DNA from 3 places in the Paenibacillus sp. FSL R7-0340 genome. Region 2 is predicted to be linked to each of the others. Evidence: predicted binding sites of a transcription regulator. Region 2 holds the regulator's gene; each other region holds the start of a gene.
The links. The regulator Rex, encoded in region 2, represses fermentation and respiration genes when NADH is low (regulators of the CRP and FNR family bind a similar motif). The targets are predictions, from matches to a motif close to TTGTGAAATATTTCACAA.
Positions count from the first base shown of each region.

Region 1 (10,951 bases), 160 kb from region 2:
CAGTTTTAAAAAGTGTGTTGCCAGAAGAAGGACTATTGTTAAAATGCTTCGCAACTGCTTCTGTATAAGTAGAGGAGTGGAAATAAATTAGGGAGTGTTATAAGCTATAATGGCTTATAACACTCCCTTTTACGTAAAAAACGATTTATTATATGCGGCAAATCTCACGAGGGCACAATTCACAATGACATACGCCTTGCAGCATTTCCAAATCCTTGACAACAATCATGCCATTATCATATTCAACTGCATTTTTCTTACGTAGATCACTAAGCATCCGGTTTACGCTTTCCCGAGTCGCACCGATCATATTTGATAAGTCAGTATGAGTAATTTTTTTATGAATCAGGATATGTTCGCCGTGAGGCTCACCATAGGTATTGCATAGACGGATGAGTGTTGAACATAAAGCGCCAGGCTTGCCGTACATCATCAAATCGCGGAACTTAGTCTGAGTAATGCGATGATGCGAACCCATCCATTTCATAAAGTCAATCGCAAAATCACAATGCTGGCAAATAAGTAGCTCCAGATCTGTATGATCGATTACGCCAATATCACTGTCTTCCAGAACCTCAGCAGAAAAGGAATGCTTAGTACCGAAAAATGGATCGGCTTGACCAACAAGATCGCCGCTTTGATACATATATAGAATAAGTTCCTTACCCTCATCCGTTGTTTTGGTTACTTTCACGCGTCCGCGCTTAATATAAAACAGCTTATCCGCTGTATCTCCTTCCCAGAACAGATGCGAGCTTTCTGGCATAACTCGATCTTTCATCATCACTTGCAACCGGTTGAAGCTGGCCTCCGAGAAGCAACAGGTGTTGCCGCGGGCTTCCATTACATTTGTAGGGTTTCTCATCGTCCATTTCCCCTTTGTATCCTATGTTTTTTATCTGCAACTTGATCAATTCAAATTCATTATATACCTGCGCAATGCGTTTTTGGGGCAAGAAGAGGGGGTAAAAGTGGCAGAATTCCAAACTTTGTGATTTAATTCACTTCATAAAATAAAATTTTAAATAGATTGTGAAAAAAATCACAATATATCTTGAAAAGCTGTGTTACGATCAGTGCGTGAACAAGAGATAGTACACGAGATAACAGGAGGATGAGGGAAATGGCTGTTAAAAACGAGGTTATCCAAAAAGAGCAAAGCGCAGAGCAGTATATTCAAACGCTGATTGACCGGGGGAACCGGGCACAGCAAGCTTTCATGAGTATGAATCAGGAACAGATTGACGAAATCGTACAAGCTATGGCACTCGCAGGGATGGATAAACACATGTACCTGGCGAAGTTGGCTGTTGAAGAAACAGGACGCGGTGTGTACGAGGACAAAATCACCAAAAACATGTTTGCAACAGAATATGTCTATCATAGTATCAAAAATGAAAAAACCGTCGGTGTCATTGAAGACAATGATTTTGACAGTTTTCAAAAGATAGCAGAGCCAGTCGGCATTATCATGGGGATCACTCCAGTGACAAACCCGACTTCGACTACGATGTTCAAAGCGTTGATTGCCATTAAAACACGTAACCCAATCATTTTCGGTTTCCATCCATCTGCTCAATCGTGTAGTGCGGAAGCAGCCCGCGTCTTGCTCGAAGCAGCCGTCAAACATGGTGCTCCAGCTGATTGTATTCAATGGATTGAAGCTCCATCGATGGATAAGACAAATTCACTCATGAATCACCCGGATGTGGCTCTGATTCTGGCAACTGGTGGATCAGGCATGGTTAAGGCGGCATATAGCTGCGGTAAACCTGCTCTGGGTGTAGGCCCAGGTAACGTGCCTTGCTTTATTGAAAAAACAGCAGACATCAAGCAGGCCGTGAACGATCTTATCCTCTCTAAATCTTTTGACAACGGTATGATTTGTGCTTCCGAGCAAGCGGTTATTATCGAAGAGCCAATCTTCGAACAAGTGAAAAAATTGATGATCGCTAACGGCTGCTATTTTGTAAATAAAGAAGAAGCAGCTAAGCTCACTCAAGGAGCTATGAATGTCGAGAAATGTGCAGTGAACCCAGCAATCGTCGGGCAGTCTGCTGTGAAAATTGCTGAAATGAGTGGTATCACAGTACCAGCAGGAACTAAAATTTTGGTCGCTGAGATTGAAGGGGTAGGAACAAAATTCCCATTGTCTGCGGAAAAATTGAGTCCTGTATTGGCTTGCTATAAAGTGAAAAATGCGGAACAAGGTATTCAACGCGCTGCTGAAGTCGTGGAATTCGGGGGCATGGGCCACTCGTCCGCTATTCATTCGAACGATGAGGACGTTATCGCTCGCTTCGCAAACCGTCTGCAAACAGGACGTATCATTGTAAATGCACCTTCCACACATGGTGCGATTGGCGACATTTACAACACCAACCTTCCTTCGTTGACACTCGGTTGCGGTTCGTACGGTCGTAACTCGACTTCGTCGAACGTATCGGCAGTCAATTTGATTAATGTGAAAAGGGTGGCGAAACGGACGGTGAATATGCAATGGTTCAAAGTACCTTCCAAAATCTATTTTGAAAAAAATTCGACACAGTATCTTGCTAAAATGCCTGATATCACACGTGTAGCCATTATCACGGACCCTATGATGGTAAAACTGGGATATGTGGATCGTGTTATTCATTATCTGCATCAACGCCAAACACCGGTAGCTATCGAAGTGTTCTCTGAAGTAGAGCCAGATCCATCGACAGTTACGGTAGAACGTGGTACAGAAATGATGAGACGTTTCCAACCGGATTGCATCATCGCACTGGGCGGCGGTTCGCCAATGGATGCGGCTAAAGGCATGTGGATGTTCTATGAATATCCAGATACTGATTTCAATAACTTAAAACAAAAATTCATGGATATCCGTAAACGGATTTACAAGTACCCACGTCTGGGCCAAAAAGCACAATTTGTAGCTATCCCTACAACCTCGGGTACAGGTTCCGAAGTTACATCGTTTGCAGTAATTACGGACAAAAACCTGGGTAACACGAAGTACCCGCTGGCTGACTATGAGTTGACTCCTGATGTGGCAATTATTGACCCAGTGTTTGTATATTCGCTGCCTAAAACAGCTGTAGCGGACACAGGTATGGACGTTCTGACACATGCTATCGAGGCTTACGTGTCCGTAATGGCTAATGATTACACAGATGGTCTGGCAATTAAAGCCATTCAATTGGTATTCCAATACCTAGAACAATCGGCTCTGATCGGTGATAAGCTGGCTCGTGAAAAAATGCATAATGCTTCCACACTTGCTGGTATGGCGTTTGCTAATGCATTCTTGGGTATTAACCACAGTCTTGCACATAAATGGGGTGGACAATACCATACAGCGCATGGCCGCACGAATGCCATTTTGCTGCCGCACGTTATTCGCTATAATGCGAAAAAACCGACAAAATTTGCTTCGTTCCCTAAATATTCGCACTTTGTTGCGGATGAGCGTTATGCAGAAATCGCGCGCATACTGGGACTGCCTGCACGCACCACCGAAGAAGGGGTTAACAGCTTGATCGAAGCAATCCGTAAGATGAACAAAACACTCGGTATCGAGGAATCGTTCCAACAAATCGGTTTCGATGCGAAGGATTTCGAATCACGTGTAGACTATCTGGCTGACCGCGCATTTGAAGATCAATGTACAACTGCGAATCCGAAGTTGCCGCTGGTTACTGAGTTGGCTGATGTCTATCGCAATGCCTTCTACGGACGTTTTGACCAATAATATAATAGGTACGAAGAGGCTTGTGAAAAAGCATTTTCTCGTTCAATACCGATGCAGGCTCTCTATATAGAGGGCCTGTTGGTTTGGGAAGGGAGGTGAACGGCAAGGCTAAGGATATAGGCGTGAAGCTAGGGAAAATAAAGTGATAAAAATCACTCATATTGTGATTTTTATCACATACTACACTCTATCATTATTCTACAATAAGGGTGTAAGAAAGGTCCCGACACTGAGCGTAAGGCATCGGTGAACAGGCCGGGCTCAAGAAATAGCTTTATCGTGAAAAAAATCACAAGTCCGGAAGACCAAACAATTTGGAGGGATTTACATGTCGGTGATTGAGAGAGAATTACAAGAGCAACAATCTGGCTGGAGAGGTTTTAAAAAAGGCAAATGGACTAAAGAAGTCAACGTCAACGATTTTATTGAAACTAATATCTTACCTTATGTTGGCAATGAAGAATTTTTGGTTGGTCCTACCGCCAACACAACTGCATTGTGGGATATTGTATCCGATCTTACCAAAAAAGAGTTGGCAAACGGCGGCGTGCTTGATGTAGACGTGAATACGCCATCCACTATTATTTCACATAAACCGGGTTATCTAGACCGGGATAAAGAGCAAATTGTCGGTGTGCAAACAGATGCTCCATTCAAACGCTCTTTGCAGCCGTTTGGTGGAATTCGGATGATGATCGACGCTTGTAAAGCCTATGGTTTTGAAGTACCAGAAAGTATCATTGATATTTTCACTCATATTCGTAAAACTCACAACCAAGGTGTATTTGACGCTTATACAGATGAAATGAGAGCAGCTCGTAAAGCTGGTATCATTACTGGTCTGCCAGATGCATACGGTCGTGGTCGTATTATCGGTGACTATCGTCGTGTAGCTTTGTATGGTGCAGACTTCTTGATCCAAGATAAAAAGCTGCAACTGAAAAGCCTTGAAGTTGATTCCATGGAAGAAGACGTAATTCGTCTGCGTGAGGAAATTTCCGAACAAATTCGTGCTTTGAATGAACTGAAACAAATGGCTGCTGAGCACGGTTTTGATATTTCAAAACCTGCTAACAATGCGAAAGAAGCTTTCCAATGGGTATATTTTGGATATCTTGCAGCAATCAAAGAACAAAATGGTGCAGCAATGTCCTTAGGACGTGTATCTTCCTTCCTTGATATTTACTCTCAACGTGATATGGAAGAGGGTACAATGACAGAAGAACAAGCTCAAGAACTGGTCGATCATTTTGTTATGAAATTGCGTATTGTTAAGTTCTTGCGCACACCTGACTATAATGAACTATTCAGTGGAGATCCAACTTGGGTTACTGAGTCCATTGGTGGTATGTCCGTAACTGGAGAAACTCGGGTAACTAAAAACAGCTTCCGTTTCCTGCACACCCTCTACAATCTGGGACCTGCACCGGAGCCGAACCTGACTGTACTGTGGTCGGAAAAATTGCCTGAAGGCTTCAAAAAATATTGTGCGAAAGTTTCTATTGAAACTAGCTCCATTCAGTACGAGAATGACGATCTGATGCGTCCGATTTATGGAGACGATTATGGTATTGCTTGTTGTGTATCGGCAATGAAAATCGGTAAACAAATGCAATTCTTTGGTGCTCGTGCCAACTTGGCTAAAGCTCTGCTGTATGCAATTAACGGTGGTAAAGATGAAAAATCTGGCGTCCAAGTAGGGCCTGAATTCCCAGCCATTACAGGTGAAGTTCTGGAATATGAAGAAGTGTTGAGCCGCTTCAAACCTATGATGGAATGGTTGGCAAAACTGTACATGAACACTTTGAATGTTATTCACTACATGCATGATAAATATAGCTACGAACGCATTGAAATGGCGTTGCATGATCGTGATATTCTCCGCACCATGGCTTGTGGTATTGCGGGTCTGTCAGTTGCTACCGACTCCTTGAGTGCCATTAAATTTGCAAAAGTTAAACCAATCCGTAACGAAAAAGGGATTGCTGTTGACTTTGAAATCGAAGGCGAATACCCTTGCTACGGTAACAACGATGACCGTGTAGATAACATCGCTGTGGAACTGGTAGAAAGCTTCATGAGCATGATTCGCAAGCATAAAGCTTATCGTAATGCGGTTCCTACTCAATCTGTACTGACTATTACTTCCAACGTGGTTTACGGTAAGAAAACAGGTACAACACCGGATGGACGTAAAGCAGGCGAACCGTTTGCACCAGGGGCAAACCCAATGCACGGCCGTGATAAAAAAGGTGCTTTGGCATCTCTGAGTTCCGTAGCCAAATTGCCTTATGAACACAGTCTGGATGGTATCTCGAACACCTTCTCCATCGTGCCTAAAGCACTGGGTAAAGAAGAAGAAACACGCAAAACAAACCTTGTTTCGATGATGGATGGCTACTTTGGAAGCCACGCACATCATCTGAATGTCAATGTGTTTGCTCGTGAACAACTGTTGGATGCAATGGAGCACCCAGAAAACTATCCACAGCTGACGATTCGTGTTTCCGGCTATGCCGTTAACTTTATCAAGCTGACTCGTGAACAACAATTGGATGTTATTAACCGTACTTTCCACGGTACAATGTAAATAAGTATTACAATGACGCACGCATAGCGGATGCGGGAAGGATGATGCAACATGTTGAAAGGTCACATACACTCATTGGAAACCTTCGGGACCGTCGATGGTCCCGGCATCCGCTTCGTGCTCTTTATGCAAGGATGCTTGTTGAAATGTCAATATTGCCATAACCCGGACACTTGGGCCTTGAATGAAGGTAATCCGATGACGTTGGAGGAGGTATTGGCTGAGATTGAGCCGTATTTAGCCTATTACCGTTCTTCAGGAGGCGGATTGACCGTATCCGGTGGAGAACCGACGCTGCAAGCTCATTTTGTCGCAGAGCTGTTCAAAGAAGTGAAACGTCGGTGGAATTTGCACACGACACTGGACAGTAACGGCTTTAATGACGCGGGCCGTATCCATGAACTGCTGGACGTAACAGACTTGGTGCTACTGGATATTAAGCATATTGACAATGACAAGCATATTAAGCTTACAGGCAAGTCTAACGACCGTATGTTAAGTACGGCTCGCTGGTTGTCTGAGCAAGGGCGCAAAATGTGGATTAGACACGTATTTGTACCGGGTATTCATGATGACGAGCAAGATTTATTGAATTTGGGACGGTTTATCGGAACGTTGAACGGAGTCGAGAAATTCGAAATTTTACCTTACCATCAAATGGGTGTTTACAAGTGGGAAATGCTCGGTAAGGAGTATCCGTTGGAGGGAGTTCCATCTCCTACAGATGAAGAAGTTCAACGTGCTTACCGACTCATTGAAGAGGGTCGTCTGGAGACTGCAGGAAAGAATGCTGTCTGTCGTCCATCATAATGTAAATGGTTCAAAAGCTATTTCCTAGTAATGAAGCCGCCGCCACATCAGGTCAGATGGGCGGCGGTTTTTTGTTGTTGAATTTTTTGCAGTCACAGGAGAAAGTTCCCTTTTTTTCATGATCAGCAAAATTTCCAGAAACTTTTTAACAACTGACGCGTCTAATAGTATGACTTTTTACGGGAATGATAATAATTTGGTGATAGAAGGAGACAGACAATGAATTTCAAGAAATGGACCATGCTCACCGCCCTTGCGGTGGCTCAGGTGGCCGCAGTAGCCCCTGTAGGAGCAGAAGCAGCATCAACAACCGTTCAATCCACCGATTCGGTTAGCGCACAGCAGGCTCAGGCCAATGTTGCTGATTCAGGCGTTCAGAATAGCATCGGAGATCAAGATGGAACTAGCACACAAAATGACACGGTTACACCTAATAACACAGGCGTATCCAATGATCCATTGACTGGCCTGCCTACGGATACAACCAACGGATCGAACGTTTCCAATGATGTATACGGTGGAGACGGAACGATCACCAATCCTGGTGGAGCTCCAACATCCATGGGTGCTAATCAATTGATTTTGTACTTAAACAGCGCGAAAATGGAACAAAACGGACAGGTGTACACAGCAACTCAGCCGATGACTGTTAAGGACGGAGTTTCCTATGTAGCTATCCGTTCTCTTGTCAGCCGTGTCGGATTGCAGTTTAGTTATGACACTGCCACCAAAGAAACCGTAATCACACAAGGAACAAATGTCATGCGCTTCAAAACAGACAGCAAGGTTTATACGGTTAACGGTGAAGCCAGACAAATGAAGGGACCGGCTTTTCAGCAAAAGAACGTATTTATGGTGCCATTGACCTCGATTACACAGGCCTTAAATATTCCTTATACTGTGAATAATACGACTAAACAAGTTATCATGGATTTGAATCAGAAACCTAAAGCTTCCTTCACGGTTCAGCAAAAAGATATCTATGCGGGCGAAACCCAAGTTACGTATTTGACGAAGGAATCTTCTCCTACAGGTCTTCCGATTGTGAACCAACGTTGGGAAGGTAAGCAGGACGTATTTCAGGAGCCGGGTACATATGTAGTTACCTATTCTGTTCTTGACTCTGCTGGGAACTGGAGTGATCCTTACTCAGTTACAATTACAGTAAGACCACCAAATCAGCCGCCAGTGGCTCTGTTTACAACTGATAAAAAAGAGTACAAGATGGGCGAGAAAATCACCATTACCGACCTGAGTACAGATGATGAGAATGCTATCACTAAGCGTGATTGGGAGAATAAGAAACTTGCCTTTTTCCAACCAGGTGATGTAACAATCACACTCACCGTGACTGATAAGCACGGCGCAACAGGTACCAAAAGTGAAACAATTAAAATTACGAATGAATTGCTGTACAACGAAGATGATTTCAATAAAATCTTCACACCATATGGTGATAAATATACAGTAGACGGCAGTCAGGTGCCTACCATGGCTACTATTCCAGTGACAAGTACTTCTTCACCGCGTCTTTTGATCCGTGCTAACAGCCCAGAACGTGTGTTCCAGGATGGTATCGTGTATCAAGAAACCGGATCAGGCAGCACGCGCATACTCGTCCATCATGTCAATGAAACGGGTAGAGATGTGAAGATGTACGTGATTGCGACCAACAACAATATCACTCCTGCCAATATAAATGTCGAAAATTCCGGTTTTGCTGGACCATCTGAATTTGCCACGGCTGCGGGTAAAGTCTCGATTCAACGATATTTTCAATCCATGCAGGATGGAAGCAAGCGTTCTAGCACAGTTCTAAATCCTGGCGAAAATCGCATTATTTTAGAGGATTTGAATGCACAAAAAATCAAGCAAAAACAGGTCATTTCTCTGTTATCCGATTTATATACGGATCAACCTATTCAATACACGGTTATTGTGTTAGATGCAAATGTAGATCCGTTGACCGTGATGCCTACTCTGGCAAAACTGCCTAAGGACGGTATTCACAACCGTGGAACGTATGCTAATGCTGATATCTCGCTCAATTATACCGAAGAGGTTGGTAAAACAGCTCAACGTATCGTTCTTGGTGATAATAAGGTAGACCCGAACCTGATTGGTACGGACGGTCTGGACGGCTCTTCTGCTTCCAATGCCGGTAATTTTGGTGTTGTATATAAAGTTAAATTGGATCATGTAGCGCCGTATTCACTGATTACGTTCAACCCGCGTGGAGGCGAATATTCCGGCTATGCGATGGTAAACAATCAGGTTGTGGGTATCCCGACGAACGGCGCGGTATGGGCTCCAAATGAGATGAGTGTGCTGTATCGCACAGGGCATATCGAGGAAAGTGTAGAGATGTATTTCACTGCTGCTGCAGGAAGTAACTTGCCAGTTTCCGTAGTAGTTATGCCTTTACCAGCTATTAAAAATTAATATGAATTAACCGGTGCTGTTTACCGGCTTAGACCTTGGGTCTCGTCATTCACCGTTTAAAAGTCGATGTCACTTGCAGAATATAGGCGTTCTCCTGCTGCGAATTTAATCGTAGCGCCGGAGAGCGTCTTTTTCTTATGTATAGATACGAATATCTCTTATAATATTGACTTTAATCGTGGTATAATAAATAGATGCAAGCCTAAGCCTGCATCAGAAAACCTGAAACTACAGACAGGGGAGGGTGAAACGCATGCTGACAAAGGATGAAATTATTGCAACAATGTCCGCTCAGGGGCTGCGTATTACAGATCAGCGCAAGACGTTGGCCACGTTATTTTCCGAGAATGAAGGGTATCTGTCCCCCAAAGACGTTTATGAATATATGGGTAAGAAGTACAGTGGACTTAGTTTTGATACGGTTTATCGTAATCTGCGTGTAATGCAGGAATTGGGTGTACTGGAACAGGTATCTTTTGAGGATGGAATGAAGTTCAAGGTGAGCTGTAATGAGCATCATCACCATCACCATATGATTTGCTTGAGCTGTCAGAAAACATTACCGATTTCTTTTTGCCCAATGCAAATGACGGATACAACGGATCAATTCCAAATCGTCGAGCACAAGTTTGAAATTTTTGGTTATTGCAAAGATTGTCAACAGAAGAATGGGCATACTGACAGTAATTCGGATGGGGGATTCAGACAGACGAGCAGTCACACTCACAGCCACGGGGGCTACTGAAATGAAAATCACCACACGCAGAGTGGTACAGGCTCCGATTAAGTTTTATCGTTCCTATATTTCACCGTTAAAGCCGGCTACCTGCCGATTCTATCCAACGTGTTCGGCGTACGCGTTGGAGGCGGTAGAGATGCATGGTGCGCTCAAAGGTTCATGGCTTGCTGCTAAGCGTATAGCCAAGTGCCATCCCTTTCATCCGGGCGGCGTAGATTTGGTCCCTCCTGCAAAAAAGGGAACAGATAGGTCTAGCGAAGATCGTTTGGCTACCCACTCTGAAAAGGGTCTGACTTGACAGCGCTATGCGGATTTGGTTATATTTTGGTTAATATTGTTTTCCTGCGAAGGGATGAGTAGGGTAAACCGCCCAGTACAGAGAGCCGGGGTTAGCTGCAAACCGGTCTGGAGCGAAGCCTGAATATGGTCCTGGAGGAACCTTTTTCGAGCGTATTTGCCACAATTATTAGTGCTTGGGAGGCAATCGTAAGGGGGAGGCGTGTTCCAGCGTTAATGGGCGGTCAGATGTGACCGGTGAAGCCTGTAGTCTGCGAGGATACAGGAAAATTGGGTGGTAACGCGTGAGGTGACTCTCGTCCCATAGGGGCGGGGGTCTTTTTTGTGCCCAATTTGT
Region 1 is NZ_JBBOBY010000001.1:2,525,870-2,536,820, forward strand. Features, by position in the region: gene MKX59_RS11085 (DODA-type extradiol aromatic ring-opening family dioxygenase) at 1-9, shown strand, start outside; gene MKX59_RS11090 (Crp/Fnr family transcriptional regulator) at 149-865, opposite strand; gene adhE (bifunctional acetaldehyde-CoA/alcohol dehydrogenase) at 1,124-3,736, shown strand; gene pflB (formate C-acetyltransferase) at 4,065-6,326, shown strand; gene pflA (pyruvate formate-lyase-activating protein) at 6,378-7,136, shown strand; gene MKX59_RS11110 (copper amine oxidase N-terminal domain-containing protein) at 7,356-9,578, shown strand; gene MKX59_RS11115 (Fur family transcriptional regulator) at 9,832-10,323, shown strand; gene yidD (membrane protein insertion efficiency factor YidD) at 10,325-10,615, shown strand.
Region 1: pflB (formate C-acetyltransferase) is a predicted target of Rex. The motif match lies at 4,014-4,031, and genes of this name have one in related genera.

Region 2 (10,951 bases):
TCCAGAACTCAATCAGGTGACGACGTGTTTTGGACTTTTCCGCACGGAAAGTTGGACCAAAGGAATACACTTTGCCCAGCGCCATTGCCGCGGCTTCCATATACAACTGTCCGCTTTGTGTCAAATACGCATCTTCATCAAAATATTTAATGTGGAACAACTCTGTTGTACCTTCTGCAGAGGAAGGAGTCAAAATAGGTGGGTCAACCTTCGTAAAGCCGTTGCCGTTAAAGAATTCCTGTACAGCACGGATAATTTCCGCCCGTACGATCAGAACAGCACGTTGCTTGGCGGAACGCAGCCACAAGTGACGATGATCCATCAGGAAATCTACACCATGCTCTTTGGGTGTAATCGGGTAGTTTTCGGTCAAATGAATAATTTCAATGCCTGTAACCGTTAATTCAAAGCCCGATTGGCTACGCGGTTCTTCACGCACCACTCCAGTAACGTAAAGGGAGCTCTCTTGAGTCAAGGATTTGGCGTCATTCCAAATATCCTCGGACACTTCGCTTTTCACGATAACCCCTTGAATATACCCGCTACCATCGCGCAGTTGCAGGAACTGAATTTTACCACTAGATCGTTTATTGTTTACCCAAGCGCCGATTGTAACCGTTTCCCCTACATGGCGGCCCACTTGGGCAATCGTACTTTTATTCGTCATGACCGTCTCTCTCCTCTTAACCGAAAATCAAACAGCCCTTCCCCCTGGGTCAGGCTGTTTGCTCTCGCTGTTTGGTGCATGCGGAACTCAAACAATAGTCCGCATGCATAAAGTTTACACTTTCGAACCGAACTACTGAACCAGACGGAACGTGTCGCGGGCAATAACCAGTTCTTCGTTCGTTGGAATGATCAGTACTTCTACCTTTGAATTTGCAGTTGTAATCCGACGAGGCTCGCCAGAACGAATAGCATTCAACGATTCATCCAGCTCGATACCGAGGAATGTCAATTGCTCCAACACTCTCTTACGCAGAACGATGGAGTTCTCGCCTACACCTGCTGTAAATGCAATTACGTCTACCCCGTTCATTGCGGCAGCATACGATCCAATGTATTTGCGCAGACGGTATTCATACATTTCGAATGCCAATGTAGAATTAGCTTCGCCTTTTTCCATACCTTCTGTGATTTCACGCATGTCACTGCTGATACCAGAGATAGCTAAAAGTCCACTATGCTTGTTCAACATGGAATTGACTTCATTGACAGTCAATTCTTCTTTGTTCATGACATAAGGTACGATTGCTGGGTCCAAATCACCACTACGAGTACCCATCATAAGACCTTCCAATGGAGTCATACCCATGGAAGTATCAACAGACAAACCGCCTTGAACTGCTGTTACACTACCACCATTACCGATATGACAAGTGATAATCTTCAGGTCTTCCAAAGGACGACCAAGGAATTTGGCGGCTTCCTTACTTACAAAATCATGGGAAGTGCCGTGGGCACCGTAACGACGAACCTTATACTTATTGTACAACACTCTTGGAATGGCGTACATATAAGCTTTTTCAGGCATAGTTTGATGGAACGAGGTATCAAATACCACAACCTGTGGTACATCTGGCATATTCAATTCAGCCGCTTTAATCCCCATCATGGAAGCAGGGTTATGCAGTGGCGCCAGGTCAAACAAGCGACGAATTTCACTCTTCGCTTCAGGCGTTACAACTGCTGACTGTTTGAAGATTTCGCCTCCATGAACCACACGATGGCCCACAGCCTGAATTTCACTAGTACTGGAGATTACACCATGTTCAGCATCTGTGAGTACGTTCAGCACTTTACGGATGGCTGTAGTATGTTCCAAAATCTCGCTAACTTCAGTGTATTCTTCTTTATTGGTTGGCTTATGCGTCAGAATGGAGGAATCCATACCGATGCGCTCTACCAATCCTTTTGCCAGAACGGACTCGTCCGTCATATCATACAATTGGTATTTCAGGGAAGAACTCCCTGCATTGATTACGAGAATTTTCATATCCGGTCACCATCCTTGTCGTACTTAAAGAAGCCTTCGCCCGATTTCACGCCCAAATTACCTGCACGCACCATTTTCTTCAGTACGATGGACGGACGATATTTCAATTCGCCGAATTCACGGAACATACGCTCCAGAGCAGCTAAAACGGAATCCAGACCAAAGCGGTCAGCCATTTCCAAAGGACCGCTTTGGAAGTTATATCCGATTCGCATAGCGTCATCGATATCATCAGCGGAAGCCACGCCTTCTTGAAGTACATGGGCCGCTTCGTTAATCAGCAGACAGATAATCCGGCTTGTTACGAATCCAGGAGATTCATAAATCATGACTCCTTTTTTCTCCACTATCTCTTCCACGAACATTTTAGTGTTTTCAAATGTATCGTCCGAAGTTTTCAAACCACGAATAATTTCTACAAGATCAATACGGGATACTGGATAAATAAAGTGCATACCAATAACACGCTCAGGATACTTGGTCGAGCTAGCAAGCTCGGTCAGGCTCAGCGTGGATGTATTACTTGCAAGAATAATATTGCTTGGACACACATGGTCTAGCTCTTGGAACACTGCTTTCTTCTCGTCCAGATTCTCTGTAATAGTCTCAATGACCATATCACAGCTGCCGAGCTCCGCTAAATGGATTACTTTTTGAATACGGGATAAGATCAATTTTTTCTCAGCTTGAGTAATTGCCCACTTTTCCAGTTGTTTGTCCAGACTCGTTTCAATCATATTGTAGGCGTAGTCTAGTTTCTCTGGTGTCTGCTCTACCAGCAGCACATCGATTCCTTTGGACGCGAGCATTTCAGAAATCCCCTGTCCCATGGTGCCGCCGCCGATGACGCCGATTTTTTTAAATTGCATGATTCTTTACTCCACCCTTTCCTGGTCACTCTCATATATTGTATCCTTCTTTGTCGAAAAATACATGTTTATGTCCCAATAGATAATAATATCTTAGCACGGACTAAAAGTAAAAAAAAATAACCAGCATAAAAAATTATGCTGGTAATAAAGCATTTTCACTAAATTGACATCTAAATTGGTCTCCAGACAGAGTTTCTTCCTTCATCAGGATGTCAAGTGAGTTGTCGAACACAGGACGATGCTTTTCCAGCAGCTCCAAAGTTCGGGTATGCAGGTCAGCCATAATCTCGCCATTTTCCCGCATGAGTTCTTCTTTGGTTACCATTTCCATGTTAATAATGCCAAGTGAAGTCAAACCGGAAGTCATCATCGTATGAACGATGTTCAGCGCCTGCTCAAAATCATTACTTGAGCCAGTACTGCGACCGCCATAGTACATTTCTTCCGCCGTAGCCCCTGCGAGCGAGATCATAATTTGCTCCTCCAGGAACTGCTTGGTGTATAAATAATGCTCTTGCTGTGGATTGTGGCGCACATAGCCAAGCGCTTTCCCACGTGGGCTAAGTGCTACCTGGCTTACGCTACCGGGACGAACAATTTCGGCCATAATAGCATGTCCTAGTTCATGAATCGCTACACGTTTTTTCTCTTCCAAGGTCGATTCTCGGTCTGTCTTTTCACCCATCATCACTTTGTCAATCGCCATCGACAGATGCTTCTGCGCAATCATTTTCTGATCCTGTCTCATCGCATAGATTGCCGCTTCATTCATCACGCTCTCCAGCTGTGCGCCGGAAAACCCGTAAGATTCCTCAGCAATTTTGTCCAGATTTGCATCTTCCTGAATCGGTTTGTTTTTGGCATGAATTTTTAGAATATGAAGACGGCCCTTCTTGTCAGGCAGATCCACTTGAATATGACGATCAAAACGCCCTGGACGCGTTAAGGCGCTGTCCAGCATTTCTTTACGGTTTGTTGCCGCAATGATCAAAATCCGCGGTGTATCTGCGGAATAAATACCATCCATTTCTGTCAGCAACTGATTCAAAGTCTGATCATATTCTCGTTGCTGTCCACCCTCACGTTTACCACCAATTACATCGATTTCGTCAATAAAAATAATTGCATTTTCCTTCTTTTCCTTGGCTGCACGAGTACGCGCCTCCCGAAACAACTCACGGACACGACCCGCTCCAACACCAACGTACATTTCAACAAATTCACTACCTGAGGCTGCAACAAATACAGAATTAGTGTAGTGTGCCGCTGCCTTCGCCATCAGCGTTTTTCCTGTTCCCGGAGGACCAGTGAGCAAAACGCCTTTTAATGGACGGATACCAAACTTGGAAATTTCATCATGTCGATTCAAAAAATCCAGGGCCTCGCGCAGTTCCTGCTTAGCGCTTTCTTGCCCACCGATTTCCTCAAAAGTCAGCTTGTCCGGACCATTTTTTTTACGTTTACGCTCTTGCCCAGCACCTACGGCCAAACCGCCACGCGCATGCATAAGCATTAACAAGCCGCTGAGCATCACGCCAGCAACCAGAAGAGGGATAATATTTACCCCAATAAAAACGAGAAATATAATGGTTACCGGCACAATGCCGATTAATATTTCCTTAATCCATCTAGGCATTAGGCCATACCCCCATTTGCTGAGATTGACGTGGCAAAACGATAAACTTGGTCGCTTTACCTTCGCTGAGTCGGATATAGACATTGTTCGAATCCATGTCGGTATCAGCTTTGATACCCGTCTTTTTCTTTTTCATCTGCTCAACTGTAGATGAAATTTGAGTATACTTTTTATTTTCCATCGCTTCGGCCACAGGAAACATAGCCTCAGACCACCATTGATTCAGTGCTGAATTGGAACGATCTGCGATATCCAGCTTAATGGTGCGGCTGCCAATGATGGATTGTCCTTTTTGCTTAACCACATCGACCAATCTGGCCACATCCGCCTGCGGTTTGAGATCTAGTTTCAATACAACCTGATCCTGTTTAATATCTATTTGAGCGCTTGTCACGCCTGGATATTGAGATACCAGTTTTTCCAGAGGACTTTGCATTGTAACCTGACGGTAAATGAACCATCCCCCAAATAGCAGCAAAGCTGCCAAAACTGCCGCCACAACGATAGGAACTGCACGCAATTTCAAACAACATCCTCCTCTCAAAATGTAAAACCCAGAAGAAACGGGACGAATGTCAACAAACAACCAAATTGCATGATCTTATAGTGATCAGCAATTCTTTTTTCTATCATTTTTGTCTATCACTTATAAAATATAGTATATCATAACGTATATCTAATATCGAAGGCAATGTGTGGAGGAGTTGTGATGAGGCAAAATCTTTGGTTATGGTGGAGGCGAGACGCTGCGTGTAGGATTTGATCTTACGATCGCTGTTGCCCGCCACAAAGATGAATTTGACCTAGGAGAGAAGATGGATAGGTAAAGATGCTTCACTGGCTTTCAGCCAGCTTTACGGCATAGCAAAACTAAAAGACGTAAATACGAATTTTGTCGTATTTACGTCTTTTTCTTGAGCTTTTAATCATTTACTAGTCATTCATTCCACATTTGCCAATCCTCACACCAGCTCAGTTATTGGGCAAAGTATATTTCACACCCGTCGCTACCCCATCTGAGAAACGATAAAAGGTGTAGTAATGATGACTTCCATCATCGTAAAACAACTGCCACACATATTCGCCATTGAACACACTCGGCTGAAGCCTTACAATTTTTGCACCTGGAAGCTGCTGCTGAATTATTGCCGTCATTTTTTGCTCATCGACTCCGTTCTTCAGCAACTCGGTGTGAACACCGCTATTATCTGCGGCAGGTATGTTAGGTTTTCCTTCCACTTTTTGAAAAGGAACCCACACCATTATATTTTCATTCTGTGCATTTTTCCCTTGAACCACCCAATATACCTGATCCCACACAGACTTCCATGTTTGAGTCGTGCTAACCAGACCACCTGATTGCTTGGCCTTAATGATAGCGGCATTTTCCTCAGCCACCTGGTCTTGAGTAACATAGGAATAATACCAGAAAATGCTGATCAGGATCAGTATCACGGCCAAAATGGCGACCGCTATCCACTTTTTCTTATTTTTCAAACCCGTGCTTCCTCTCTAAGGGGATGTGACACCTAAATTAGCGCGACAGCAGCCCTTCAAAGGCGGCTTGTGCCTCATGTTTGATACGTTCCTCGTCCATAGTCAGGCATTCGCCGTTTTTCACAACCTGGCGACCGTCTACCCACACATGAGCCACGTCCTTGGCGCTTGCAGAGTATACCGCATGGGAAATAAGATCTGTACGCGGCAAGAAATGTGCCTGATTCAGATCCAACGCGATAAAGTCAGCCTTGTTGCCTGCTGCCAACGCTCCTACTTCTTTTAAACCAATCGACTTTGCACCGTATTCTGTTGCCAGACGCAGCGCTTCACTTGCAGGAACTGCCGTAGGGTCACCGGATACACCCTTGTGAATAAGTGCCGCCAGACGCATTTCCTCGAACATATCCAGGTTATTATTGCTGGCAGGACCATCCGTTCCGAGAGAAACAGTAACCCCTGCACGCAGCAATTCAGGCACTCTTGCCACACCACTTGCCAGCTTCAAGTTGCTACCCGGATTGTGCGAAACCGCTACACCACGTTCAGCCAGTAAAGCTATTTCTTCGTCGTTCAAATGAACGCCATGGGCAACAAGCGAAGGACGGGAGAAAAAGCCAAGCTTATCCAAATGTGCAACTGGACGCAAACCGTAGTCGCGTACGTTTTGCTCCACTTCGGCGATCGTCTCAGACATGTGCGTATGCAGTGGCAAGTCCAGATCATGCGCTGCTTGTACGAATTTTTCAATAAACGCAGGTGGACATGTGTATGGCGCGTGCGGAGACATCATCGTTGTAATACGCCCGTCTGCTTTACCATGCCAGTTACGTGCAAAAGTCACGGCCTCAGCCAGCTTGATTCGCTGTTCTTCTTCCGAGCATAGTCCAATTGCTCCACGCATCAGACTTGCACGAATACCTGACTCTTCAGCTACACGAGCCACCTCATCCATATGATCGTACATGTCCAGGAAGGTCGTTGTTCCACCTTTCAGCATTTCCAGCACAGACAAGGACGTACCCCAGTACACGTCGGTAGATGTAAACTTGGCTTCCATAGGCCACATTTTTTCCTGAAGCCATACTTGAAGTGCCAAGTCATCTCCATGCCCACGCAGCAGAGACATCGCCGCATGACCATGAGTATTAATCAGACCAGGTAAAAACAATAACCCTTTACCATCAATCGCTTCCGTCTCTTCCTCACCCGCAGGCAAAGTCTCGCCAATGTAAGTAATGCGGCTATCCTCCACAATCATAAAACCATGGACTACCCCAGCTTCTGATCCATTTACGGCAAAAGAGCCGTTTTTAATCATCCATTTATTCACTGTCATATTGTGTTTCTTCCTTTCCGTCCTCCAAATAATAAGCGAGGCTAAGCAAATCAGTTGTAAAGTCTGTGGCATGAATCCGAATGTTGGCCGGTGCCTTGAGAGTAGTCGGTGCAAAGTTCAGGATCGCTCCAATTCCGCTCTCAATAAGCCTGTCAGCCACGTGCTGTGCTTCAAAATCAGGTACGGTAATAATCCCGATTCGAATGTTTTTTTCTCTCACAGTGGCTTCCAGTTCATCCATCGGTTGAACGACCAATGTATTGATCTTGGTCCCTACCTTATCTGGAAACGCATCAAATACTGCTACAATCTTCATATTGTCTTTTAAATAAGCGTTATAATTCGAAAGGGCTTGCCCCAGATTACCCGCACCGACCAATACGACATTAATTTGCTGGTCGATTTTCAGGATATGGCGTATTTTCTCAATTAGATAAGAAACATCATAACCGATACCCTTCCGACCAAAATCTCCAAAATAGGCGAGATCTTTACGGATTTGGGCCGGGTTCAAATCTAGCCTCTGTCCCAACTCTTGAGAAGAGACCGTAGCCACCTCCCGTTTGTGAAGTGCATTCAGATAACGTAAATATACGGGTAACCTCCGTACGACAGCCTCTGAAATTTTATCTGATTTCATACTTGCTCCCCCTAATTGTAACGAACATACTTAGTGTCCGTCCGTTATGCCTCTGTCTCCGGGGCGGATTGGAGCCATTCGGCGATGCGGGGCACCATTTGCTCCGATGGCATATGCTCCATTTTTGGTCCCGGTAACGAGTACAAAAAGTGCTTTCCGTAATAGGATTCGATCACACGCGTATCGTAAACGATAACGACCCCGTGGTCGCTCGCTGTACGTACTAACCGACCAAATCCCTGTTTGAAGCGAATGACCGCTTGTGGTACAGACAGCTTCATAAATGGATTCTTCTTCTGCTGCTGAAGCAGCTCGCTTTTTGCCTCCAGCAACGGGTGATTCGGCGGTTGAAACGGCAAGCGAACAATGGCCAGACAAGTCAGAGCCTTTCCTGGAATATCGACGCCTTCCCAGAAGCTGCTGGTTCCCAGCAATACAGAAGCTTTGGCTTCCTGAAAACGGCGGGTTAGCTTGCTGCGACTCCCACTGTCCACACCTTGTCCCAGCACAGTAATTTCGCTGGATGCTAAGGCCTCTTTGAGCGGCTCATACACTTGCCGGAGCATCCGATAGGAAGTAAACAGAACGAGCATTCTCCCCCGCGTCGCCTGAGCAGTCGCTCCTAGAGAGCTAACGAGCATATCTACAAAGTGTGCATCTCCTACACTGCCCTTCACGCTTGGGAAATCCCGTGGAATGACCAGCAACACCTGATCCCTGTAATTAAAGGGTGACGGGAGCTGCGAAGTCATCAGCCGCTCTTGATCTGCGGCCTCCTGCAAGCCGAGCTGATCGATCATGTACTGAAACGACTTATCTACCGATAAGGTAGCAGACGTCAGAATAATGCTTCTTTTTTTGTCAAAAAACATTTCTTTCAACTGGCGGCTCACATCGACGGGCACCGCATAAAATTGCAATGATTTACTACGGAATTGCCCACTCGCTTCGAGCCAGTATACGGTTGTTTCATCATCGAGTCGGATAAAAAAGCGCAAATTTTCTCGGATTCCCGCCAAATCCTTGAGCAGACCCGTGATATCTGTAATAAGGCTATCTGCCGCATAATCGTCATGTTCTTCCTTGACGTCCAGCATCAGCTTGTCGCCCTTGCGCAAAATTTCGCTCATCGTTACATATAGCTGATTTTCCAAAGCACCCGCCTGATCCCACTTTGCAGGCTTGGCCGAAGGTTTGAGACGGGAAGAAAACTGTCCTGTTTCACCCGGTGTCGCATCGCTTCGCTCTGGCAACATGCCAAACAGCTTGTCGCTTAGCAGGTCCCAAGTTTCCTTAACCTCTAACACGAGCGGATACATCTGGTCGATGGTTGAAGCCCAATCCGCCGACTTCTCGTGCCCCGATTTTGCCAACTGTTGACGAAGTGAAGGCAGTTGTCCATTCTTGCTGTCTTTGAACAGTCGCGTCAGTGTATGCACGAGTGTGAAATATTTCATATGCATACCTAGGTGCTTACCAGCTACTTCCTCCAGGTGATGGGCTTCATCAATCACCAGATGTTCATAGCTCGGCAACAACTGGTGACTGGCTTTGACGTCTGTGAACAACTTAGAGTGATTCGTAATAACGACATCCGCTATTCCTGCTTCATGGCGTGCACGATGATAATAACATTTGCGGAACCATGGACAAGAACGACCAAGACAGGACTCTGAATCACTCGCCACCGTTTCCCAGAAATCCCCTCCACGGTTGCTCAGATTCAGTTCTTCATCATCACCGGTTTCTGTTAGCGTCAACCAGACGATCATCTGAGCCGCTGTAATTAAGTCTTCCTTCGGTGTCGCGAAGTCTCTTCTGTTTATTTTATGTTCAAACTTACGCAGACACAAATAATGTCCCCGACCCTTGAAAATAGCAGCCCGGAACGGAAACGGAATCACCTTGGTCAGCATAGGAATGTCGCGCTCGCGTAATTGCTCCTGCAGGTTGATCGTATGTGTACTTACCATAACGCGCTGTCCTTTTTTTACACTGTGATACAGCGATGGGAGCAAATAACCGAGAGACTTTCCTGTTCCTGTACCTGCTTCGATCAGCAGATGCTTGTCTTCACTCAGTGCCTGATTTACACCCTCAATCATCTGTATCTGCGCCTCGCGCTCCTCATATTGGCTCAAGGATGAACGCAAATTGTCCCGCACATCATCCATGTACTCCTCAAAGGAAACACCTGAAAGTGGATTCGGGTCATCTTCTCTACGCGGTGCAGCTAGCTCCGTCCAATCTTCCACTTTTAGCGCAAGCTGACGAAAAAACTGATGTCCCTCCAAATCCTGAATAGGATCAAGCTCTTTCTCTTCACGCACCCCATCAAGAAACCATCCAAGGTCACTGTCTTCCTCTGCAAACAAATCACTAAGCCGCTGTATCGTTATCAGAGGTAATGCTTGAAGCTCACCCAGACACTTTAAAAACACCTCAGCCGTAGCCAACGCGTCGCTGTCTGCTTGGTGAGGGCGATCATGCGCCAGCCCGAACTCAGAAGACACAAAACCTAACTGATACGAAGATAGCGATGGAAACATAATTTTCAGAAAATCCATTGTATCCAAGATTCTTCCGCTAAACGGCAAATATCCGCACCGATCCAGAGCGTTTTGCAAAAAATTAAAATCAAACGCCACATTATGACCGACCAGCACAACATCGTCCAGCATAGGCACGAGCTCCATCATCATTTCTTCAAGTGCAGGAGCATCCTTGACGTCATCGTCTGTAATTCCGGTCAATCCAGTGATAAAAGGTGGAATAGATCTGCCAGGGTTCACATAAGAGCCGTAAACACGGGAAATGCTGTTATCATGATCTATAATTGCAAGTCCGACTTGAATGATGTCATCCGCGGACTGGGTGCCTGTCGTTTCAAAATCCAATACCGCAAATTTCATTCGGGCTTAATCCTTTCTTATGACACTTACAAAAATAATAACTCTATATATTAGCATAG
Region 2 is NZ_JBBOBY010000001.1:2,684,067-2,695,017, reverse strand. Features, by position in the region: gene asnS (asparagine--tRNA ligase) at 1-667, opposite strand, end outside; gene MKX59_RS11945 (acetate/propionate family kinase) at 800-1,996, opposite strand; gene MKX59_RS11940 (3-hydroxyacyl-CoA dehydrogenase family protein) at 1,993-2,865, opposite strand; gene MKX59_RS11935 (AAA family ATPase) at 3,002-4,504, opposite strand; gene MKX59_RS11930 (hypothetical protein) at 4,497-5,030, opposite strand; gene MKX59_RS11925 (cell wall elongation regulator TseB-like domain-containing protein) at 5,477-6,001, opposite strand; gene MKX59_RS11920 (amidohydrolase) at 6,039-7,340, opposite strand; gene MKX59_RS11915 (redox-sensing transcriptional repressor Rex) at 7,327-7,980, opposite strand; gene dinG (ATP-dependent DNA helicase DinG) at 8,025-10,892, opposite strand.

Region 3 (10,951 bases), 2.1 Mb from region 2:
GTCCGCATCCTTAATCACATCGTTGCATTTAATGAAGTAAGCATGTTTGAGACGTACTTCATTACCAGGGAACAAACGGAAGTACTTGCTCGGCGGATTTTCCATGAAGTCCTCACGCTCAATATAAATTTCACGGGAAAACGGAATTTGACGTGTACCGAGTTCCGGATTTTCAGTATTATTTTCCGCCTCCAGCATTTCAACTTGTCCTTCAGGATAGTTTGTGATAACCACCTTCAACGGATCTATGACTGCCATGGTGCGAGGTGCCTTAAGCTTCAAATCCTCACGTACAAAATGCTCCAGTACCTGCAAATCGATGACTCCGTAGGCTTTGGAAATGCCTGTCTCATATACGAAGCTGCGGATGGCCTCCGGCGTATAGCCGCGACGACGTAAACCGGATATCGTCGGCATACGCGGATCATCCCAACCATCTACATGCTTTTCATCCACCAGAAGCTTGAGCTTACGTTTGCTGGTTACGGTTTGAGCCAGGTTCAGCCGTCCAAATTCGTATTGATGCGGTACCTTTTCCATCTCGCATTCAGCTACAACCCAATCGTACAGCGGGCGCTGATCTTCGAACTCCAGCGAACAGAGCGAGTGCGTTACTCCCTCAATCGCATCTTCCAGCGGATGAGCATAGGAGTACATTGGATAGATGCACCATGTGTCGCCTGTATTATGATGTGCTGTGTGTGAAATGCGGTAAATAACCGGATCACGTAAATTAATGTTTCCTGAAGCCATATCAATTTTGGCACGCAGCACCTTTTCACCATTTTGGTATTTGCCTGCACGCATCTCTTCAAACAGCTTCAGATTGTCTTCAACACTTCGATCCCGATAAGGGCTATTTTGCCCCGGTTCGGTCAGTGTGCCACGAGTTTCGCGGATTTGGTCCGCGCTTTGGTCATCCACGTAGGCTTTACCCTTTTGGATCAGCAGGATGGCACGCTTGTACATTTCTTCAAAATAATTGGAGGCAAAATGTTTTTCCTCCCATTCATAACCGAGCCACTTCACGTCCTCTTGAATGGAGTTCACGTATTCCGTGTCTTCCTTCGCCGGATTGGTGTCGTCAAAACGCAGATTTGTGCGTCCTCCGAATTCATCTCCTAACGAGAAGTTGATCCAGATAGCTTTGGCATGTCCAATATGCAAATATCCGTTTGGTTCAGGCGGAAATCGTGTAACAACCTCCTTTACCTTACCCGTACGTAGATCCTCTTCAATAACATTTTTAATAAAATTGGGGGGAGTGATCGGCTTCTCCACGCTAATCAACCTTTCTTCCGTATAATCTGTGTAAAACCTGTTCCCTTAAATATACCCTTTCACACCGCATAACTCAATAAAATGAAAATCCTTATGCTCTCTTCAGCAAAAAAAGTGACAAGTTATGAAAAAGAGTTAACATTTTCGGCAAATAAATTCGTTATAGTGTATATATCTTTTATTTTGTCCGGAAAAGGAGACCCACCCGTGTTTAAGCTGCTCATTGTGATCCTGCTGTCTATGCTTTTGTCCTCTTCCGTCATGACTTCCGGTCATCCTTCATCGGACCCGGTGAACGAAACCGTACAATCTCGTCCGCTAGCCAGCGCTCCAGAAGACCCCTCCGTCCATTTATATGCCGTGAATCCGTCACAGGGACTATTCCATTCAGCTGTACTGGAAATCGGCCAGCAGCGTCGCACATTCCGCTGGTCGGGCTCGGCAGATATCTCCACCGCACCACAATTATATTACAGGGATGTAAACGAGGATGGTGTCCGTGAAGCCGTCGTGATCATCACACGCGCCTCGGGAACGGGTGTCGAATTGCAGGAGCTGCATATTATTAACGCACAGACGATGGAAGAATATGCGGTCGAATCGGCAGCATATGCTGTGTCCCAGCGCGTACACAGCTCAGTGGAGCTACGTGACCACAACCGCCAGGTGCATATTACTGTCACGATTGACGGTGCTACACAGACGATGGACCCTAAAGCATCAGTATTTTACGATGATCCAGTGCAATTTACAAAACATCTCGATTTTAACTCCGTCGTAATGTATGATGCCGAACAGCTCCCTCTGCAAGCCACTGTATCTGGCAGTGTATCCCCGACCGAATTTGTAGGGGATTTGGATTTGAAATATGTATACGAGCATGAACGGTTCCGGGTGGGACCTATAGAATTTGAAGCTTCCTCTCCCTTTTGACGACTCTCGCAGAATAAGGTAGCATGGGATTAAATGCTAGACTGGCTGGTTTAGCGATTTTCCGAGTGAAAGAGGGGATCAATCATGTTTACATATGCGTTGGACGAACGCACAGTCCTTCGGCCGCTCACCAAGGAGCATGTGCAGCCTCTGTTTGAGCTGATCGAAATGTCCCGTGACCGCCTGCGTCAATGGCTTCCATGGGTAGACTCCACCACGGAAATCAGCCACACAGAGCAGTTCGTACAGGGCGCCTTGAAACAAGCCGCAGAGAACGGTAGCCTGACCGCCGGAATTTGGATAGACAACGAGCTTGCTGGCATCATCAGCTACCATGAGATCAATTGGACTCACCGTTCGGTTAGCATCGGATACTGGCTTGGACATGGATACGAAGGACAAGGTCTTATGACCAGCGCCTGCCGCGTATTCGTTGAATATGCTTTGATGGAGCTGGACTTGCATCGGGTCGAAATCCGTTGTGCAACTACGAACCGCCGTAGCCGCGGTATTCCGGAACGTTTGGGCTTTGTGCTCGAAGGCATTGTACGCGAAGCGGAATTGCTGCCCGACGGCTACATGAACCACGCAGTGTATGGTATGCTTCAAAATGAATGGAAGCAACTTCGGTAATATTGATGTACAACAACGCCGCAGACCTGATCAGGTCTGCGGCGTTGTTTGTTTAGGCCGGGCATAAAACTGAATATTACTGTCTGTAGCCTCCCGCCTATTTTAAGAAATAGGCCATTAACACATCATCCACGAATTGGCCTGCTATGTAAAACTCCTCATGCAAACGTCCTTCAATCGCGAAACCGCTTTTTTCATAAAACATAAGGGCTTCCGTGTTGCATGAGAGTACACGCAAACTCAACTTGCGTATGCCCTCGGCAGCTGCAATGTCCTTCATGGAGTTCATGAGCGCCGTCCCAATACCTTTACGATGATAAGCTGGATGTACAGCTATATTTATTTCGAGTACATGACAATTACTAGCCAACAGCGTTGGAGAACGAAATCCAATATACCCGCAGAGTACTTCCTGTTCGATGGCGACCAGTTGAGAGCCTGGAGGCGTATTGCGCAGAAACTCTCCGCGCGACTTCCAGGACAGCGAAGCGGGAGCCGTGCGTTCATTCCATACCAATTCATCCAGCGCAATCAGATCAGGAGCATCCTTCATCTCCGAATGACGTATTGTCAAAGGTTGACTTGTAAACAATTCCTTTCAATCCTTCCTGTGAAGGCTTTCCTGAAGCAATAACTACAACCATTCGTCACTTATTGTACCATAATTACAGCATATTACTGCACTTTTATTAGGACTTAAGAACTGGGAGTATCTACCTTGGGTGTCGTAGTATCCAAAGTATCCGAATGATGCCGGAAACGGTTCAACCAGCTATGCAGGACGAAAAACAGGATCGACAACACCGCTACGCCTGATGCCAGCCAAAGTGTAGGCGGTAACCCACCGCCATCATACAACTTCCCCATAATATAAGGCCCCATTACCCGTCCGGCTGCGCCAATCCCCCCCACAAGCCCAATGTAAAAGGGTGCACCCCGACCTCCATGATCAGACAGGAATGCTGGAACCGCAGGTGCAATCAGCATTTCTCCCAGGGTCGCCAGAACCATAGCGAATATCATTCCAGTATAGTTCTGTGTGCCCAGCATGACAATATAAGCCGCCAAATAAAATCCTCCGGCCCATGTCATTTGCGCTGAAGCGTGATGAGCGTACAGTCGTTTTATCCAAAAAATAATGGGTTGTGCGGCAAAAATAAGGATACCATTCAGCGTCCATAGTAACCCATACATCGTTTTAGGCAAGCCCTGCTCAATAATATGGGGAGACACTCCTGTATTCCAGATCGAATTGCCGAACCATAAAAAAAGCGAGCCTACCCCCACAAAGAGATACAATCTGGTATCACGAAACAGCAAACGAGCTGGTATTTCCTCTCTTTTCTTCACGGACTTGCTAAGCTGTACTTCTCCCTCTTCCCGATCTACCCTGCTTAGATAAGACCAGAAGAACCCGGCAAATACCGCAGAAGTCACCCCGTTCATCACAAAGCTGAGCTGATAGGAAAGGTCAGCCAGAACGCCACTCAATCCCGTACCCACTGCAACCCCAATATTGTTAGCGACATAAATAATATTAAACAGCTCTCCACGACGGTCAGCGAAACGAAAACCTACAAAGGCCTGAATCGCAGGCACAGATACGACATTAAAAAAGCCTATAAAGCCCATCATGATGACAAACGCTACCCAATGACCACTGGTAAATGGAAGCGTGAGAAGTCCCAGCGCGTTCATCGCCAGTGAGCCAACAATCAATTTTTTGGCTCCAATACGATGATAGAGGGCTCCGCCCAGCACTTGACCAAAAATTCCGCCCAGAGACTGCACTAAAATCGCAATCCCTGCATCTCCCATACTACGGTTCAGTTCGTCAAACACATACATGCTGACCAACGGCCACATCAATGAACTTCCAGCGGAATTAATCAGGCTAGCAATGAGAAACACTTTCACTTCTTTCGGATAAGACTCCAACCATTTCATATCTTTTGTTTCTCCTTTTGCATCTGACGCCATAAATGGCATTATCTCATTGGTGCTTCACATTCACCACCGTTGAGAAGAAAGTAGCCCCCTGTCCCATATCCGACAGCCGATCAGAGGTTAACACATTGGCACGCTGTCTGCGTCCTTTGCCTTCCCACCATAATCCCTGGCTAATCACTGTACCGGGCAGCATCAGATCGGTGACTTTGGCTTTCAGCTCATACGTCCCCCGATCATTCCATACGGTAACCGGTTCCCCATCCGCGATGCCTCTTGTCTGAGCATCCTCCGGGTGAATTTGTAGCAAGGGCTCCCGCTCTAGCCGCTGATGCTTGGGCAAGTTAGCGAAAGTAGAATTCAGAAAATTATGGTTTGGCGGTGAAATAAACATTAATGGAAACCGCTCGTCCGCTTGCGGTCGATGCTCTCCATCATACCCTTCAATCAGCGGCACATATGAAGGCATCGCGGGCAGACCTGCTTGTTTCATTTTTTCCGAATATAGCTCAATCTTGCCTGAAGGCGTGGTTAGACGATCCAAATAAGTAGCCTTTGGCGACATATCGAGCTTTACAAAAGGTGACTTCTTTAAGGCTTCCAAGGTTACACCGTTGAGATAAGGGTTCGTTGGATTATCCAGCGCGCCTGCGATCATGTCCGCTTCACTTTCCGTAAAGGCAGCTTCGTCAAAGCCCATAGCCCGTCCGAGCAGGCTAAACAGCTCATAATTGCTTTTGCTTTCCCCGAGTGGAGCAATGACGGGTTCCTGCATCTGGACATAGTGATGCCAGTAGGATTTATATAGGTCCGTACCTTCAAAGGAAGACGCTGCAGGCAGCACAATATCGGCATAACGGGCCGTATCCGTAAGAAACAGGTCATGTACGACTGTGAACAAATCCTCTCGTTCAAATCCTTCAGTCACCCGTTCCGAATCGGGAGCTACAACTACCGGGTTACTACAGTATACAAATAACGCCTTAATCGGCTGTTCCTTCTGTAGCAGCGCTTCTCCGATCCGGTTCATGTTGATCACCCGGGCATCCGGGTTCTGTCGCAGATCAGGACGCGCCAGATTGGCGCCGTTAAATTTGCCATAAGCGCCATTAGAGCGTGACGCTCCCCCGCCGTGCTTTAGCCATTGTCCAGTGAGCGCAGGCAAACATGTAACTGCACGTACGTTCATACCGCCATTATCATGATGCTGAAGCCCATTGCCGATATTGATATACGCTGCTCGCGCAGTTCCGTACATTTCCGCTAAACGGATAATATTTGCTTCCGGCACGCCGGTAATCCGCGAAACTCGCTCTGGTGTATATGTCTTAACATGCTCGCGCAGTTCCTCATGGCCTACCGTGTAGCGATGTAAAAATTCGTCGTCCGTCAGTCCCTGAGCGAACAGCACATTCATAACACCCAGCGCGAGCGCCGTATCCGTCCCCGGATATAACGGAATGAACCAATCCGCCCATTGCGCCGTCCGGTTGCGATGAACGTCAATAACGACCACCTTAGCACCCTTTTTACGTGCTTTCTCAGCCAAAACGACCTGATGCATGTTGGTGCTAATGACATTGCCACCCCACACAATAATGAGGTCTGCATCCTCCGTGTCTTCCGGGCTGGTGCCGCCCTTAAAGCCCATAACGGATGCCCAGCCTTCATTCCCTGCCACGCTGCAAATCGTCTGATCCAGTTGGCTTGAACCCAGCGCATTAAAAAATCGGCGATCCATTCCATCCACACTCAATACGCCCATATTGCCATAAAAGCTGTAGGGGAGAATAGATTCCGATCCGTCCGTACGTATCAGCTCCTTGAACCGACCTGTAATGGTATCGACCGCTTCCTCCCAGCTAATTCGTTCAAACTTTCCTTCTCCTTTGGGGCCTATACGTTTCAACGGATAGAGCACCCGATCAGGATCATATACCCGCTCCGTCATATTGCGAACTTTGTTACAAATAGCCCCTTTGGTAATAGGATGATCCGGGTTCCCAGTCACCTTGACTATCTTTCCATTTTCCTTGTGAAGCAGGAGCCCACACGTATCCGGGCAATCTAACGGGCATACAGCCGGAAAAATACCGTCCTGCTGCTCCGTCATCCGCTGTCCCCTTTGTAAGTCTTGTTGAAGCGTGGCCTCAGGAGGCGCGCTATTGCGATGATCCATAGTGTTGATGCTCCTTTCCGTTACCGTTTCCAAAAATTACACTGATCTTATCATATCCACAGCTTTGGCCTATGGCAAGAGTAGGATTTTCCCACACAGCCGCTCTCCAAAATATTAAAAAAATCCGTCTGCTGCATACAGCAAAACGGATTTTTTTAAGAATCATATTTTTTTCGACATCCTGTTTCATCATATCTTACCGAGGGTAAAAGAGATCAAGGCATTATGGGACGAGAGCACACTCATCCTCCATGCCAAATCATGGACCACTCCCAAAAAAATCCGCCATGACAGGTTTCGTTCCCCCGGGCCTGTCATGGCGGATTTGCTTTGTTCATTGCTGTCTAAAGTGCCGTAATTAAGCAGGATCACTCAACGGATTTGATGTGCAACCGAAGAAGTGGTTGGAGATTCATTCACTGGATGTGCGTTGGCTTGAGGCTTTTTTAAATAGGCCAACCAGTAGGCTCCAGCCACAAACAGGCTACCTCCTACCAAATTCCCCAGCCAGACCGGAATGAAGTTCATAACATAATCTGCCCATGAAAAGTGGCCTGCAAAAATAGCCGCCGGAATGAGAAACATATTGGCAACAACGTGCTGAAATCCAATAGCGACAAAGGCCATGGTCGGGAACCAAATCCCCATAATTTTGCCGCCAATTGAGTCTGTGCTATAAGCCAGCCATACAGCCAGTGCTACGAGCCAGTTACATCCTATACCCGATATAAAAGACTGCAAAAAGCTTTCATGTAGCTTATGTCCTGCCATATCCACCACTTTGTCCAGGTAAGGACCCGTTTCTGTCAAACCCAGCACATGGCCAAAGAAAAAAGCAACGAATAACGCACCCGCAAAATTACTGAGCGTAATAATCGCCAAATTACGAAGCATGGCCCCTGTCTTAATCCGTCCTGCCCATCTCGCCAAAGGAACCGCCATCATATTGCCGGTCAGCAATTCTCCGCCGGCGATCAAAACTAATACCAGACCTACAGGGAACACCGCAGCTCCAATAAAGGTGGCAATGCTTCCCCATTCTTTAGGCGCACTTGCAATAACACGTATATCCAGCAAAAACCCGAGTGCAATAAATGCACCTGCCAAAAATCCCAGTACCACCGCCACAGTCCACGGGTTGTTCGCCTTGGCCACTCCTGTTTCCACCGTCTTTTCGGCAATTTGCCCCGGTTTATAGCTCGCCATATGTCCCCGCTCCTTTAATATCTTTTCACTAAAATGTTCTTCTTTCATATTTTATTTAAAATCAGTGATTATGTTTGTGAAAAAAATCACTTTATCGAACATTAAAAAACAGCCCTTGGAAAAAGGACTGTCTTTTCTGTATTATTACATCTACTGCGCTACTACGCACTTTACATTTAGTTATATTCTTCCTTTTCAACTGCTCTCAAGAACCAAATAACTCCACCGAGGCCTACCAGCGCCACGACTACAAGAAAAAGGATATAAAACAAATCCATAAGCTACTTACCCCCTAATCCTTATGCTACTCTATATTGTACTATAAGGATTCGTCCATACGTCTCAGATTGTTGACAAACTTATGAACAATGTCACAGACAAACCGAATTATACAGTAACTGGGTTCCGTTCGGATATTGTAGGCAATGCTTGTAAACCTGCTGCGTTCAGGAAATTCCAAGGCTTGTTATAATGTGGCTGGAAGAAGAAATCGACAAAGGCCAACTGGTCAATGGTCATATGATTTTGAATGGCTACGGATAGCGTGTTAATGGATTGCGTCAAATCCACCTTCGACATAATTTGTGCCCCCAAAATTCTCCGTGTCTCCTGCTCATATACCACTTTCAGTAATACCTTTTCGGAGGTTGGCATAAATTCAGGCCGGTAGCTGTCCTCAATGGTTACAGCTTCTACAGTCATGCCTTCGTCCGTTGCCGCCGCTTCCGTCATGCCTGTTCCTGCAATATTGTCTTCGTAAATTTTGATACCCGAAGTTCCTTGGGTTCCCATGTAGGCAATGGTTGGTTGTACCAGATTACGTGCTACCAGCGTACCCATACGAACTGCGTTGGTTGCCAAAGGGATATAAGCCGTTTTGCCTGTCGGATTATAGCGGATTGCACAACTGTCACCTGCTGCAAACACATCCGGGCAGCTACTTTGCATATAGTTATCCACAATGATCGCACCGTTAGGCAACATATCTACCTGACCTTTGAGCAGATCCGTTTGAGGTCGGAAACCGATGCAGAGAATAACAAGCTCTGTTTCATATTCTCCTTTAGAGGTCACGACTTTACTTACCTTACCGTTCGTACCCTCAAAACGACTCACCGTCTCGCCAAGTACCAGCTTAATACCATGTTCCTTCAGGGAACTTTCAATCCGGTCTGTATACTCATGGTCCAAATACTTATTCAATATACGATCAGCACTGTCGATCAATGTTACATTTTTACCGTTCATTTGGAACGCTTCTACCAGTTCAACACCAATGTATCCTGCTCCGACGACTGTAATGTTCTGTACGTGCTGGGCTTTCTCAATGATATCATTCGAATGATTATAGTTTTTACAGAGCAAAATATGATCAAGTTCAATGCCTTCCAGCTTCGGAATAATGGGCCATGATCCTGTAGTCACAATTAATTTATCAAATGTGTCTGTAAATTCTTCACCTGTTTGGAGATTACGTGCATGCAGCGTCTTGCCTGCCGTATCCACACTCGTTACCTCATGAAGCATCTTGGTCTCTACACCCAAGTCAGCCAGTTGATCTGGAGACGAATAAAACAGTCCGTGCGGATCTTTGACGACACCACCTACGTACAGAGCAATACCACAAGATAAGAATGAAATATTATCATTACGCTCATAAACGGTAATTTCGGCATCTGGATAACATTTAGCTGTATTGACGATAGCTGCCGTGCCTGCGTGTGTACATCCGATAACTGCTACTTTCATGTTAAATTCCTCCTTGGTGTGTGGGCATAAAATGTATAATAATTGTGAATAGTTTCACGTAAACAGCTCGTTTGCGTTTGTGATTTATTTCACTTCATGCGCTTATTATAGTGTGATATTTTTCACATTACAATAGCTTTTTAAGATATTCACAATTTGTCCACATTTAAAAAAGAAAGGATATACGAGTTCAGTCGTTTGCTGAAATGTTTCTTTGCTCCATCCAGTTTTCCCTGTAAGCCTCCTGATTATGCCCTTGGAACCTACCTTCACATGATGCAACACACCTTAGACAAATGCATATGTAGAGAACAAAAAAGGTCCGTTTCCCGGAGACATTCCGGAAATCAGACCCTTTTTAAACATATACGTTGGAATTAAAGCGAAGCTACTATAGCAATTGCTCAATAGCTGCTTTCATCGCTTCTGGTGACTCCTTCGGTTCAAAACGACCCACAGGTACACCTTCACGATTCACAATGAATTTCGTGAAATTCCACTGAATTGTCCCATCTTCCTGTTCTCCAGGTTGTTGCTTTTTTAAATATTCAAACAAAGGCGCTGTATCCGGTCCGTTGACGTCCACTTTGGCGAATATCGGGAAACTAACCCCATAATTCAATTGGCAAAATTCAGCCGCTTCCTCGCTGCTGCCCGGCTCCTGACCGCCAAATTGGTTGCAAGGAAATCCTAATACAACTAATCCCCGATCCTTATATTCGTCATAAAGCTTTTGCAAATCCCCATATTGCGGGGTAAGTCCACATTTACTGGCGGTATTCGCAATAACCAGAACCTTACCGGTGTAAGTATCCAGAGAAACCTCCTGATTCGCTGGTGTTACGGCATTATGTGAATAGACAGACATACAGCATCCTCCTTCGTGTCGCTTGGTTTAGGTTACATAACCTATTTTAACCAAAACGTGACGGACATGCCAACATCCACAGTGACTTTACCGTGATGCCATCACTTCGAGTCTGCGTTCTTCGCGTTCGGAAGCGGACATTTTTGGGCAAGCAT
Region 3 is NZ_JBBOBY010000001.1:596,016-606,966, reverse strand. Features, by position in the region: gene MKX59_RS02725 (glutamine--tRNA ligase/YqeY domain fusion protein) at 1-1,281, opposite strand, end outside; gene MKX59_RS02720 (hypothetical protein) at 1,489-2,214, shown strand; gene MKX59_RS02715 (GNAT family N-acetyltransferase) at 2,299-2,847, shown strand; gene MKX59_RS02710 (GNAT family N-acetyltransferase) at 2,945-3,439, opposite strand; gene MKX59_RS02705 (MFS transporter) at 3,544-4,794, opposite strand; gene MKX59_RS02700 (molybdopterin-containing oxidoreductase family protein) at 4,841-6,973, opposite strand; gene MKX59_RS02695 (formate/nitrite transporter family protein) at 7,346-8,179, opposite strand; gene MKX59_RS02690 (FAD-dependent oxidoreductase) at 8,567-9,928, opposite strand; gene MKX59_RS02685 (glutathione peroxidase) at 10,320-10,796, opposite strand; gene MKX59_RS02680 (hypothetical protein) at 10,884-10,951, opposite strand, start outside.
Region 3: MKX59_RS02695 (formate/nitrite transporter family protein) is a predicted target of Rex. The motif match lies at 8,254-8,271, and genes of this name have one in related genera.